One region of the Streptomyces sp. CA189 genome, then DNA from elsewhere that is predicted to be linked to it. Evidence: riboswitches for the same ligand, from Rfam matches in the RefSeq annotation. Region 1 holds a riboswitch; each other region holds the start of a gene.
The links. Region 1 has a riboswitch for cobalamin ahead of AC061S_RS02815 (ribonucleoside triphosphate reductase). Riboswitches for the same ligand answer to the same signal wherever they lie in the genome.

Region 1 (3,233 bases):
CGGGACCAGCCGCCGATGCGGACGACCTCGGGCGGGGTCGCGGCACCGGTCTCGGCGGCGGCGCTCACACCGCGGCCTTGAAGTGGACGCGCTCGGCGTGTTCGCCCTTCTTGCCGATGTTGAAGGAGGACACCGGGCGGTGGTAACCCATGACCCGGGTCCACACCTCGCACGCCGCCCCGCACGTGGGGCACTCGGGTTGCTCTCCCGCCAGGTAGCCGTGGTCCGCGCAGATGGAGAAGGTCGGGGTCACCGTCAGGTACGGCAGCCGGAAGGTCTCCAGCGAGCGGCGGACCAGCTTGCGGCAGGCCTCCGCCGTCGGGATCCGCTCGGGGGTGTACAGGTGCAGGACGGTGCCGCCCGTGTACTTGCCCTGCAGTTCGTCCTGGCGCTCCAGCGCCTCGAAGGGGTCGTCGGTCCAGCCGACCGGAAGCTGCGAGGAGTTGGTGTAGTACGGGTTGGCGTCGGTGCCGGCCTGGAGGATGCCGGGGAAGCGGGCCCGGTCCTCCTTCGCGAAGCGGTACGTGGTGCCCTCGGCCGGGGTGGCCTCCAGGTTGTAGAGGTGGCCGGTGCTCTCCTGGAAGTCGACCATCCGGGCCCGGACCCGGTCCAGGAGGCGGACCGCGAGGGCGTGGCCCTCGGGCGCGGTGATGTCGTGGGCGTCCCCGCTGAAGTTGCGGACCATCTCGTTGACGCCGTTGACGCCGATGGTGGAGAAGTGGTTGCGCAGGGTGCCCAAGTACCGCTTGGTGTACGGGAAGAGACCGCCGTCGATCAGGTCCTGGACGGTGATCCGCTTGAGTTCGAGGCTGTCCTTGGCGAGCTCGCACAGCCGGTCCACCTCGGCCATCAGCCGTGGCTCGTCACCCGAGCAAAGGTGCCCGAGGCGGGCGCAGTTGAGGGTGACCACGCCGAGCGAGCCGGTCTGCTCGGCGCTGCCGAAGAGGCCGTTGCCGCGTTTGAGGAGCTCGGTCAGGTCGAGCTGGAGCCGGCAGCACATGGAGCGGATCATGTTCGGTTCGAGCTCGGAGTTGATGAAGTTCTGGAAGTACGGGAGCCCGTACTTGGCGGTCATCGCGAAGAGCCGCTCGGCGTTCTCGCTCTCCCAGGGGAAGTCCCGGGTGATGTTGTAGGTCGGGATGGGGAAGGTGAACACCCGCCCGGTGGCGTCGCCTTCCGTCATCACCTCCAGGTACGCCCGGTTGATCAGGTCCATCTCGGCCTGGAGCTCGCCGTAGGTGAATCCGGTCTCCTCCCCCGCGACCACCGGGATCTGCTCGCGCAGGTCCTCGGGGCAGGTCCAGTCGAAGGTGAGGTTGGTGAAGGGGGTCTGGGTGCCCCAGCGCGAGGGCACGTTCAGGTTGTGCACCAGCTCCTGGACGCACTGCCTGACCTGGTCATAGCTCATCGCGTCGAGGCGGACGTAGGGGGCGAGGTAGGTGTCGAAGGAGGAGAAGGCCTGGGCGCCCGCCCATTCGTTCTGCAGGGTGCCGAGGAAGTTCACGATCTGGCCCACGGCCGAGGACAGGTGCCTGGGCGGGGCGGAGTCGATCTGTCCGGGTACCCCGTTGAAGCCCTCGGTCAGCAGGGTGCGCAGGGACCAGCCGGCGCAGTAGCCGGAGAGCATGTCCAGGTCGTGGATGTGGAAGTCGCCGTCGCGGTGGGCGCGCGCCACGGCGGCGGGATAGACCTGTTCCAGCCAGTAGTTGGCGGTGACCTTGCCGGCGGCGTTGAGGATGAGTCCGCCGAGCGAATATCCCTGGTTGGCGTTGGCGTTCACCCGCCAGTCCCGGCGGTCCAGGTATTCGGTCACGGTCTCTACGGCATTGACGACAGCAGTCACGGCAGCCCTCCCACGGGGCTCGGCACGGAAGAATGGCGGGCCCTTTTCACAGCCCATGCCGGCAGGTGTCGGACTCGTCCGCCGTGGCGGACTCACCGTTGCGGGGCAGTCCCGGATTCCCACCGGGTTCCCTGTTGCCTCGGTCGGGGAGAGGCCCCGCCGAACCGGCAGGGCCAACACTACATATAGATGCGACAGCAGAGTGCCACCACTACATATGGGGTGACGAAGGTCCCGAACCAAGGGATTTCAGCCCCTGCGGACTTCAGCCTCTGCGGACTCAGCTCCGGCCGCTGGTGGCCGCGTAGTACTGGAGGTCCTGGACCTCCACCGCGCGGTCCACCCGGTAGCGCAGCTCCACCCGGGCCCCGGCCCCGCCGTCCCGCACCACGGCCGCGGACCCGGCGCCCGGACTCAGGGGCAGCAGCTCGGAGTGGACCCCGGCCGGGGCCGCGTGCGTGTCCCGCGCCGCCCCCACGGCCGTACGGATGCTCGCGGGCGCGGTCAGGAAGCTCAGCACCTCCACCGTGTCCCGGGCCGCGGCGCTGCCGCCCCGCAGCGACATCACGAGGGACTGGCCGCCGCTCGGGGCGGCGGCGGCGAACTGGGTGCGCGAGCTCAGGTACAGCGTGTCCCGGACGATCTTCGGCCAGCCGCCCGTCTTGAACCGGGTGAGGTAGTACGAGGAAAGGTCCAGGTAGGCGTGGCCGTTGTGCAGGGAGGGCGCGAACTGGCTGCCCTCGCTGTAGTCGTTCCAGGTGGTGAGCTGGACCCAGTCGGCCCCGTCCTCGATGGCACGGTTCCACGTGGCGCGCAGGGTCGCGGTGTTGCCCGCCTCGTCGTAGACGCCCTGGTTGGGCCGGGCGTCCTGGACCGATACGGGCTGCATCCAGATCTTGCCGGCGGCGTGGGCGCGCCGTACGTCGCGCGTGGAGCTCTCCTGGCCGACGTAGCTGCGGCTGCCCCACTCGGAGAATCCGTGGCTGATGGGCTCGAACTCGCCGCTGTGCGCGCCGAAGTCGAGGAAGAGCGGAACGAAGGCGGTGCGGATGCCGTGCCGGGACTTCAGGTCGTCGATGACCCGGGTCCACCAGGCGACGCTCTTCTGCTCCGCCTTGAACGGCGAGACGACCAGCCGCCCGTCGGGGAGCCGGTGGGCGGCCGGGGCCCTGCCGAGGTCCGCGAGGAGGTCGGCGAGCACGCGCGGGTCGTCGGTGTCCAGAGAGGTCATGTCCGGCATCAGCATGACCTTGAAGGCCGGGTCCACCGAACGGGCGGCCTCCATCAGCAGCTTGCAGCGTTCGAGGTTCTTCCCGGAGAGGGAGAGCAGGTCGAGGGTGAAGCCGTCGATGCCGGCGGCGCGGGCGGTGCGGACCTCCTGCTGGAGGTT
Region 2 (3,233 bases), on a different contig from region 1:
GGTCGGTCATATCGGGCCAGACACCGGTGGCGATGTCGTGGTCGACGGCCCGGATGAGCGAGGTCCGGACCCCGGCGGCCTCCATCACCGCGCGGCTCTTGTCGATCAGGCCCTCGGTGTTGCTGGGCTCGGGCGATCGCTTGAGCGTGCAGTTGACGTAGACGGCGGTGAGGTCGGAGTAGTCGTACGCGTCGGATTCGGCTGCCACCGCCTCAGCCTGCGGGGCGCCGGGCGCCCCCGCCAGCCGACCGCGCCCGGACGGGGAGCGCGGCCGGCTCGGCCGTCCCTACAGGCTCTCGATCATGGCGTCCGCGCTCGCCGCGTTCAGCGCGAGCCGTACGTCGGCCAGCGCGACGAGCCGGATCAGCGCGCGGACGTCGTCGCCGTGCGGGTGCGAGGACAGCGGGTCGAAGAAGAAGACCAGCAGGTCGATCTCACCCTGGGTGACGAGGGCGCCGATCTGCTGGTCACCGCCGAGCGGGCCGCTGCGCAGCGGCGTCACGTCGAGGCCGATCATGCGGTTGATCAGGGTCCCGGTGGTGCCGGTCCCGTAGAGGCGGTGCGGCTTGAGGTCGGCGGCCCGGCGCTCCGTCCAGGCCAGCAGGTCCGCCTTGCGGGAGTCGTGGGCCACCAGAGCGACGCCGCGCGGCCGGTCGGTGCGGACGCCACCGGCGGTCAGCCAGGTCGGGTCGGCCAGCGGGAAGAGGTAGATGCCGGCGGCGCGCAGCTCTTCGCGACTGATGTGCCCGTCGTGGTTGGCGTCGATCCGGTCGAAGGCCAGGGCGTCGGCATCCTCGGAGAGACCCGTCGCACCGAAGATGTGCTCGTACTCCTCCCGGTCGATGCGGCCGTCGCCGTCCCGGTCGAGGGCGTCGGCGAGGGCGTCGAGGGCGCGCAGGGTGGAGGCGCGGAACGAGGGGTCCCCGTCGAACGCGTCGCGGGCGGCGGCGGCGACGAACTCCTGCTCGCTGATCCTGCCGCCCCGGTCCGTGTCGGCGGCGGCCTGGAGCTGGTTCCACAGCTCGGCGTACACGTCGTACAGCGCCGCCCGGCGCCTGCTGTCCCCGGGCTCGGTGAGGTGCTCGGCGAGCCGGCCCGCGTAGGCGATCAGGTCCTCGCGGCCGAGCTGGCCGTCGCCGTCCAGGTCGTACGCGCGGAACAGCCGGGCGATACGGGGCAGCCAGTCCTCGGCGGTCACGGACATGTAGAACTCCCTTTTCAGATGGGGCGGTTGATGCACATGGTAGCGGTACGGACACAGCGTGTTACCACTAAGCGGAATCCAGTCGCCGCCCGGCGTGGTTGGGGCGGGTTGTTACCGGTCCGCGCGGCCGACTAGGGTCAGCGGGCCTTGGTGTTCGGGAAACCGGTGAGAAACCGGTGCGGCCCTCGCCACTGTGATCGGGAAGTCCGGCTCCACTCCTGCGGGAAAGCCACTGGGCTGCGCGGGAGGTTCCGCGCTGCCCGGGAAGGCGGAGCATGGACGTCAACCCGTGAGCCAGGAGACCGGCCGGGGCGCGTTGTCCATCCACGAGGTGCTGGAGAGGTCTCCCTACTCATGCATATAGCCGAGGGGTTCCTGCCCCCTTTGCACGCGGTCGCCTGGGGCGCCGTGTCCGCCCCCTTCGTCGTCCACGGCGTCCGCTCGCTCACCCGCGAGGTGAAGGCCAACCCCGAGAGCACGCTGCTGCTCGGTGCGGCCGGAGCCTTCACTTTCGTCCTGTCCGCCCTGAAAATCCCTTCGGTGACCGGCAGTTGTTCACACCCCACGGGCACCGGGCTCGGGGCGATCCTGTTCCGGCCGCCGATCATGGCGGTGCTCGGCACGATCACCCTGCTGTTCCAGGCCCTGCTGCTGGCCCACGGCGGGCTCACCACCCTCGGCGCCAACGTCTTCTCGATGGCCATCGCCGGCCCGTGGGCGGGCTACGCCGTCTACCGCCTGCTGCGGAAGTTCGAACTGCCGCTGATGGTGACCGTCTTCTTCGGCGCCTTCTTCGCCGACCTGGTCACCTACTGCGTCACCAGCGTGCAGCTCGCCATGGCCTTCCCGGACCCGGCCTCCGGATTCGCGGGCTCGCTCGCGAAGTTCGGCGGGATCTTCGCGGTCACCCAGATACCGCTGGCCGTGAGCGAGGGGCTGCTGACCGTCCTGGTGATGCGGCTGCTGATGGCGTCGAGCAAGTCGGACCTGGTCCGGCTCGGCGTCGCCAAGCTGACCTCCCCCCGCACCGGAGAGAAGGCGGCGGCCTGATGAGCGGAATGTCGAAGAACACCAAGATCAACGCCTTGCTCCTGCTCCTGGTGGCGGCTCTGGCCGTCCTGCCGATCGCCCTGGGGCTCGGCGAGGGCAAGGAGGAGCCCTTCGCCGGCGCCGACGCCCAGGCGGAGGCGGCGATCACCGAGCTGAAGCCGGATTACGAGCCCTGGTTCTCCCCTCTTTACGAACCCCCCTCCGGCGAGGTCGAGTCCGCGCTGTTCGCCTTGCAGGCGGCCCTGGGCGCGGGCGTGCTCGCGTACTACTTCGGCGTCCGCAAGGGCCGCCGCCAGGGGGCGGCCGCCGCCGCTGCCGCCACCGCCCCGGAGGCGTAGGCGGGTGCTGCCGATCGACGTGGCCGCGCACAGCAGTCGCTGGCGCGGCCGGCACCCGCTGGAGAAGGCCCTGCTCGGGATCGGGCTGACGGTCACCGCCGTGTGCCTGCCGCCCTGGCCGGGCGGGCCGCTGGTGGCCGCCGCCACCCTCGCCGTGCTGCTCGGCCCGGCGGGGGTGCCCGGCCGGCAGCTCTGGCGGGCCTTCCGGATCCCGCTCGGCTTCTGCTTCACCGGGGCGCTGCCGCTGCTGTTCGCGGTCGGCGGCCCGGCCGGGCCGGTGTCCCTGGCCCCCGACGGCCCCCGCCTCGCCGCCGAACTGCTGCTGCGCACCTCGGCGGCCTCGCTCGGACTCCTGCTGTTCGCCTTCACCACCCCGGTCTCCGACGTGCTGCCCCGGCTGGTGCGGGCCGGGGTGCCGGCCCCGGTGGTGGACGTGGCCCTGGTCATGTACCGGATCGGCTTCCTGCTGCTCGACTCCATGGCCCAGGTCCGCCGGGCCCAGGCGGCCCGGCTCGGCCACACCGGCCGGGCGGCGGTGTGGCGTTCCCTGGCCGGGCTCGCCGCCACCTCCTTCGTACGGGCCTTCGACCGCGCGGCCAAGCTCCAGGCGGGGCTGGCCGGACGCGGCTACGACGGGGCGC
Region 3 (3,233 bases), on a different contig from region 1:
ACGTAGCGGGTGCCGTAGGACTGGACCCAGCCGTGCTGGGTGGCGAGGTAGCCGGTCAGCTGCTCGGCGAAGTACTGGACCATGTCGTTGCGTTCCGGCTCTCCGTGCACCAGCACGTCGAGGCCCGCCTTCTCCTGGAAGGAGACGACTTCGCGGATCTCCGCCCGGATGCGCTCCTCGTAGCCCGCCGTGCCGATGCGTCCCGCGCGCAGGTCGGCGCGGGCGGTGCGCAGTTCCGTGGTCTGCGGGAAGGAGCCGATGGTGGTGGTCGGGAGCAGGGGCAGGCCGAGGTGGGCGCGCTGGGCGGCGGCCCGTTCGGGGTAGGACGGGGAGCGGTGGACGTCGGCCGCGCTGATCGCGGCGCTGCGGGCCCGGACGGCGGGGTCGTGGGTGATCCGGGAGGCGGCGCGGGAGGCCAGGTCGGCCCGGTTGGCGGCGAGTTCGGCCGCGATCGCGTCGGTGCCCCGGGCCAGGCCGCGGGCGAGGGTGCTGATCTCGGTGGTCTTCTGGCGGGCGAAGGCGAGCCAGCGCCGGATCTGCGGATCGGTGTCCCGCTCGGCGTCCGCGTCCAGCGGGACGTGCAGCAGGGAGCAGGACGCGGCGACGTCGACCCGGTCGGCGAGGCCGAGCAGGGTGCCCAGGGTCGTCAGCGACTTCTGGTAGTCGTTGATCCAGATGTTGCGGCCGTTGACCACGCCGGCGACCAGCCGCTTGCCGGGGATGCCGCCGACCGCGGCGAGGTCGTCGAGGTTGGCCGCGGCCCGGTCGGTGAAGTCGAGGGCGAGGCCCTCCACGGGCGCCTTCACCAGCACGGGCAGGGCCTCGCCGAGCCGGTCGAAGTAGGAGGCGACGAGCAGCTTGGGGCGTTCGGTGAGACCGCCGAGCTCGCGGTAGGCGCGGGCCGCAGCGTTCAGTTCGGCCGGGGTGCGGTCCTGGACCAGGGCCGGCTCGTCGAGCTGGACCCAGGCGGCGCCCGCCGCGCGCAGTTCGGCGAGGACCTGCGCGTAGACGGGAAGCAGCCGGTCGAGCAGGGTCAGCGGATCGAAGCCGGGGGCCGCGCCGGGCGCGGGCTTGGCGAGGAGCAGGTAGGTCACCGGTCCGACCAGGACCGGGCGGGCCGAGTGGCCGAGGGCCAGGGCCTCCTTCAATTCGGCTACCTGGCGGGCGGGTTCCGCGGTGAAGACGGTGTCGGGCCCGAGTTCGGGGACGAGGTAGTGGTAGTTGGTGTCGAACCACTTGGTCATCTCCAGCGGGGCCACGTCCTGGGTGCCGCGCGCCATCGCGAAGTAGCCGTCCAGGGCGTCCGCCTCGACGGCGGACCGATGCCGGTCGGGGATCGCGCCGACCATGACGGTGGTGTCCAGGACGTGGTCGTAGTACGAGAAGTCGCCGGTCGGGACCTCGGTGATGCCTGCCTCGGCGAGCCGGGCCCAGTTGGTGCGGCGCAGTTCGCGGGCCGTGGCTCGGAGGGCTTCGGCGGTGACGCGGCCCTTCCAGTAGCCCTCGACCGCCTTCTTCAGTTCCCGGTTCTGTCCCTGGCGGGGGTAGCCGTACACGGTGGCCCGTACGGATGCGGCGGTGGATGCGGCTGTGGATGCTGCTGCGGACTCGGTGGTCACGGAACTCTCCTTCGCGAGCGTGTCTCCATGGACCCGGTGACGGGTCGCGGACGCGAAGGGGGTGCGGGAACGGGCGGGCGCCGGGGTCGCGTACGGCTCGGTACGCGACGGGAGGATCCGCCTGAAGCACGCCGACCCGCCCACGAGGTCACCGGGAAACCGTGCGCGGTCGATCGCGCACGGGCAACGGGCAGGTCTTCGGACTCGCGGGCACGCCTGCCGGTCTCCCGGCGGGCACCTAATGGCCGTCGCTTCCCAGGACCGGTTCCGGTCCCAGTGCGTATGACGGCGGTCGTTCCCGCTCACCGCTGCGGGGCAGTCCCGGATTCCCACCGGGTTCCCTCTTACGACGCATCCCGCCTGGCGGACGGGGGCGAACCAGCTGCGCGGCCCACATTAGGGCGGATCACCGGGAAATGAACACAGCTTCCCGAATGTCGGACGGTGAGATGGGACACGGAGCCACAACGCCCCCGCCCGCGACCGCCGGTCCCGTCACCTATCCCGCCGCCGGACTGCTATTTCTCCCGCTCGTGGTACATCTTCCGCGTGTGCTCCGTGTGCGCGCGCATGATCGCCGTCGCGGCCTCCCCGTCACGGTCCGCGATCGCCGCGATCAACTCCCGGTGCTCGACCCAGGACTGACGGCCCCGCTGCCGTGCGACGGGCGTGTAGTACCAGCGGACGCGCCGGTCCACCTGTGCGGCCAGCTCGGCGAGGACGGCGTTGCCCGCGAGCTCCATGATCTTCGCGTGCAGGCGGGCGTTCGCCCTGACCGCGGCGTCCACGTCGTCCGCGGCGACGGCCCGCTCACCCTCCGCGCACAGCTCTTCGAGCGCCGCGATGGCCTCGGCGCCGGCGTGGGCGGCGGCCAGCCGGGCGGCTTCGGCCTCCAGGAGGGTGCGGACCGTGAGGAGCTGGTCGGCCTCCGCCTCGGTCGGCTCGTGCACGAACGCCCCCTGGGCGGGCCGCAGATCGACCCATCCCTCGGTGCTGAGGCGCTGCAGCGCCTCCCGTACGGGCTGCCGGGACACCCCGAGGTGTCCGGCGAGCTCGCTCTCGACCAGGTGCTGCCCCGGCTGGAGGGCGCGGGTGGTGATGAGCTCCAGCAGGGCCCCGTAGACGCGGTCACGCAGCGGGCCGGGCCGTTCGAGCTTGGGCACCGCCCCCTGCGGCAGTCCTGTCGACAACATCACGGTTCCCTCCTGGGCAGCGCCGGCCGCTGCGTCGCGAACCCCATGATGGATTGTCTTTCGCCTACAGTCTACGGCGCACCGAGACGGCGGCCTCCCGACGGCCAACTCCCCACCGCCAGGCCCGCGTCAGCCCTTGCCGCCAACGATTCCATCCTGTAGACAATATTTCATCGACACCGTTCGGAAGACCCGAACGGAGTGCCACACATTGAATCCTCCGCTCCCTACTGGGAGGGGATTCCTGGCTCACGTTGGCTGCGGACCGGCGGTCCGCACGCTCTTACACGATCGGCACCAGCCGGGTTGAGACCAGCCCGGACGAGCATCACGTGGGCGGAGTTCTTGTCCCTGGGGTACACGGCTCCGCACGCGGTGCACGAGTAGGTTCGTTCAGAGAGGGGTAGTGCGTGCTTGGTTC

Region 2: it holds a riboswitch for cobalamin, as region 1 does, so the genes downstream of both, AC061S_RS12680 (energy-coupling factor ABC transporter permease) here and AC061S_RS02815 (ribonucleoside triphosphate reductase) in region 1, are expected to answer to the same signal.
Region 3: it holds a riboswitch for cobalamin, as region 1 does, so the genes downstream of both, metE (5-methyltetrahydropteroyltriglutamate--homocysteine S-methyltransferase) here and AC061S_RS02815 (ribonucleoside triphosphate reductase) in region 1, are expected to answer to the same signal.

Annotation. Positions count from the first base shown of each region.
Region 1 covers NZ_JBWJVM010000002.1:120,163-123,395, reverse strand. Annotated here, with positions in the region: gene AC061S_RS02820 (anaerobic ribonucleoside-triphosphate reductase activating protein) at 1-68, opposite strand, end outside; gene AC061S_RS02815 (ribonucleoside triphosphate reductase) at 65-1,843, opposite strand; cobalamin riboswitch at 1,887-2,027, opposite strand; gene AC061S_RS02810 (glycoside hydrolase family 71 protein) at 2,124-3,233, opposite strand, start outside.
Region 2 covers NZ_JBWJVM010000012.1:79,310-82,542, reverse strand. Annotated here, with positions in the region: gene AC061S_RS12690 (flavodoxin family protein) at 1-208, opposite strand, end outside; gene AC061S_RS12685 (methylglyoxal synthase) at 287-1,204, opposite strand; cobalamin riboswitch at 1,336-1,529, shown strand; gene AC061S_RS12680 (energy-coupling factor ABC transporter permease) at 1,559-2,254, shown strand; gene AC061S_RS12675 (energy-coupling factor ABC transporter substrate-binding protein) at 2,263-2,592, shown strand; gene cbiQ (cobalt ECF transporter T component CbiQ) at 2,597-3,233, shown strand, end outside.
Region 3 covers NZ_JBWJVM010000017.1:44,103-47,335, reverse strand. Annotated here, with positions in the region: gene metE (5-methyltetrahydropteroyltriglutamate--homocysteine S-methyltransferase) at 1-1,619, opposite strand, end outside; cobalamin riboswitch at 1,792-2,017, opposite strand; gene AC061S_RS16390 (GntR family transcriptional regulator) at 2,138-2,812, opposite strand; gene AC061S_RS16385 (RNA-guided endonuclease InsQ/TnpB family protein) at 3,040-3,233, opposite strand, start outside.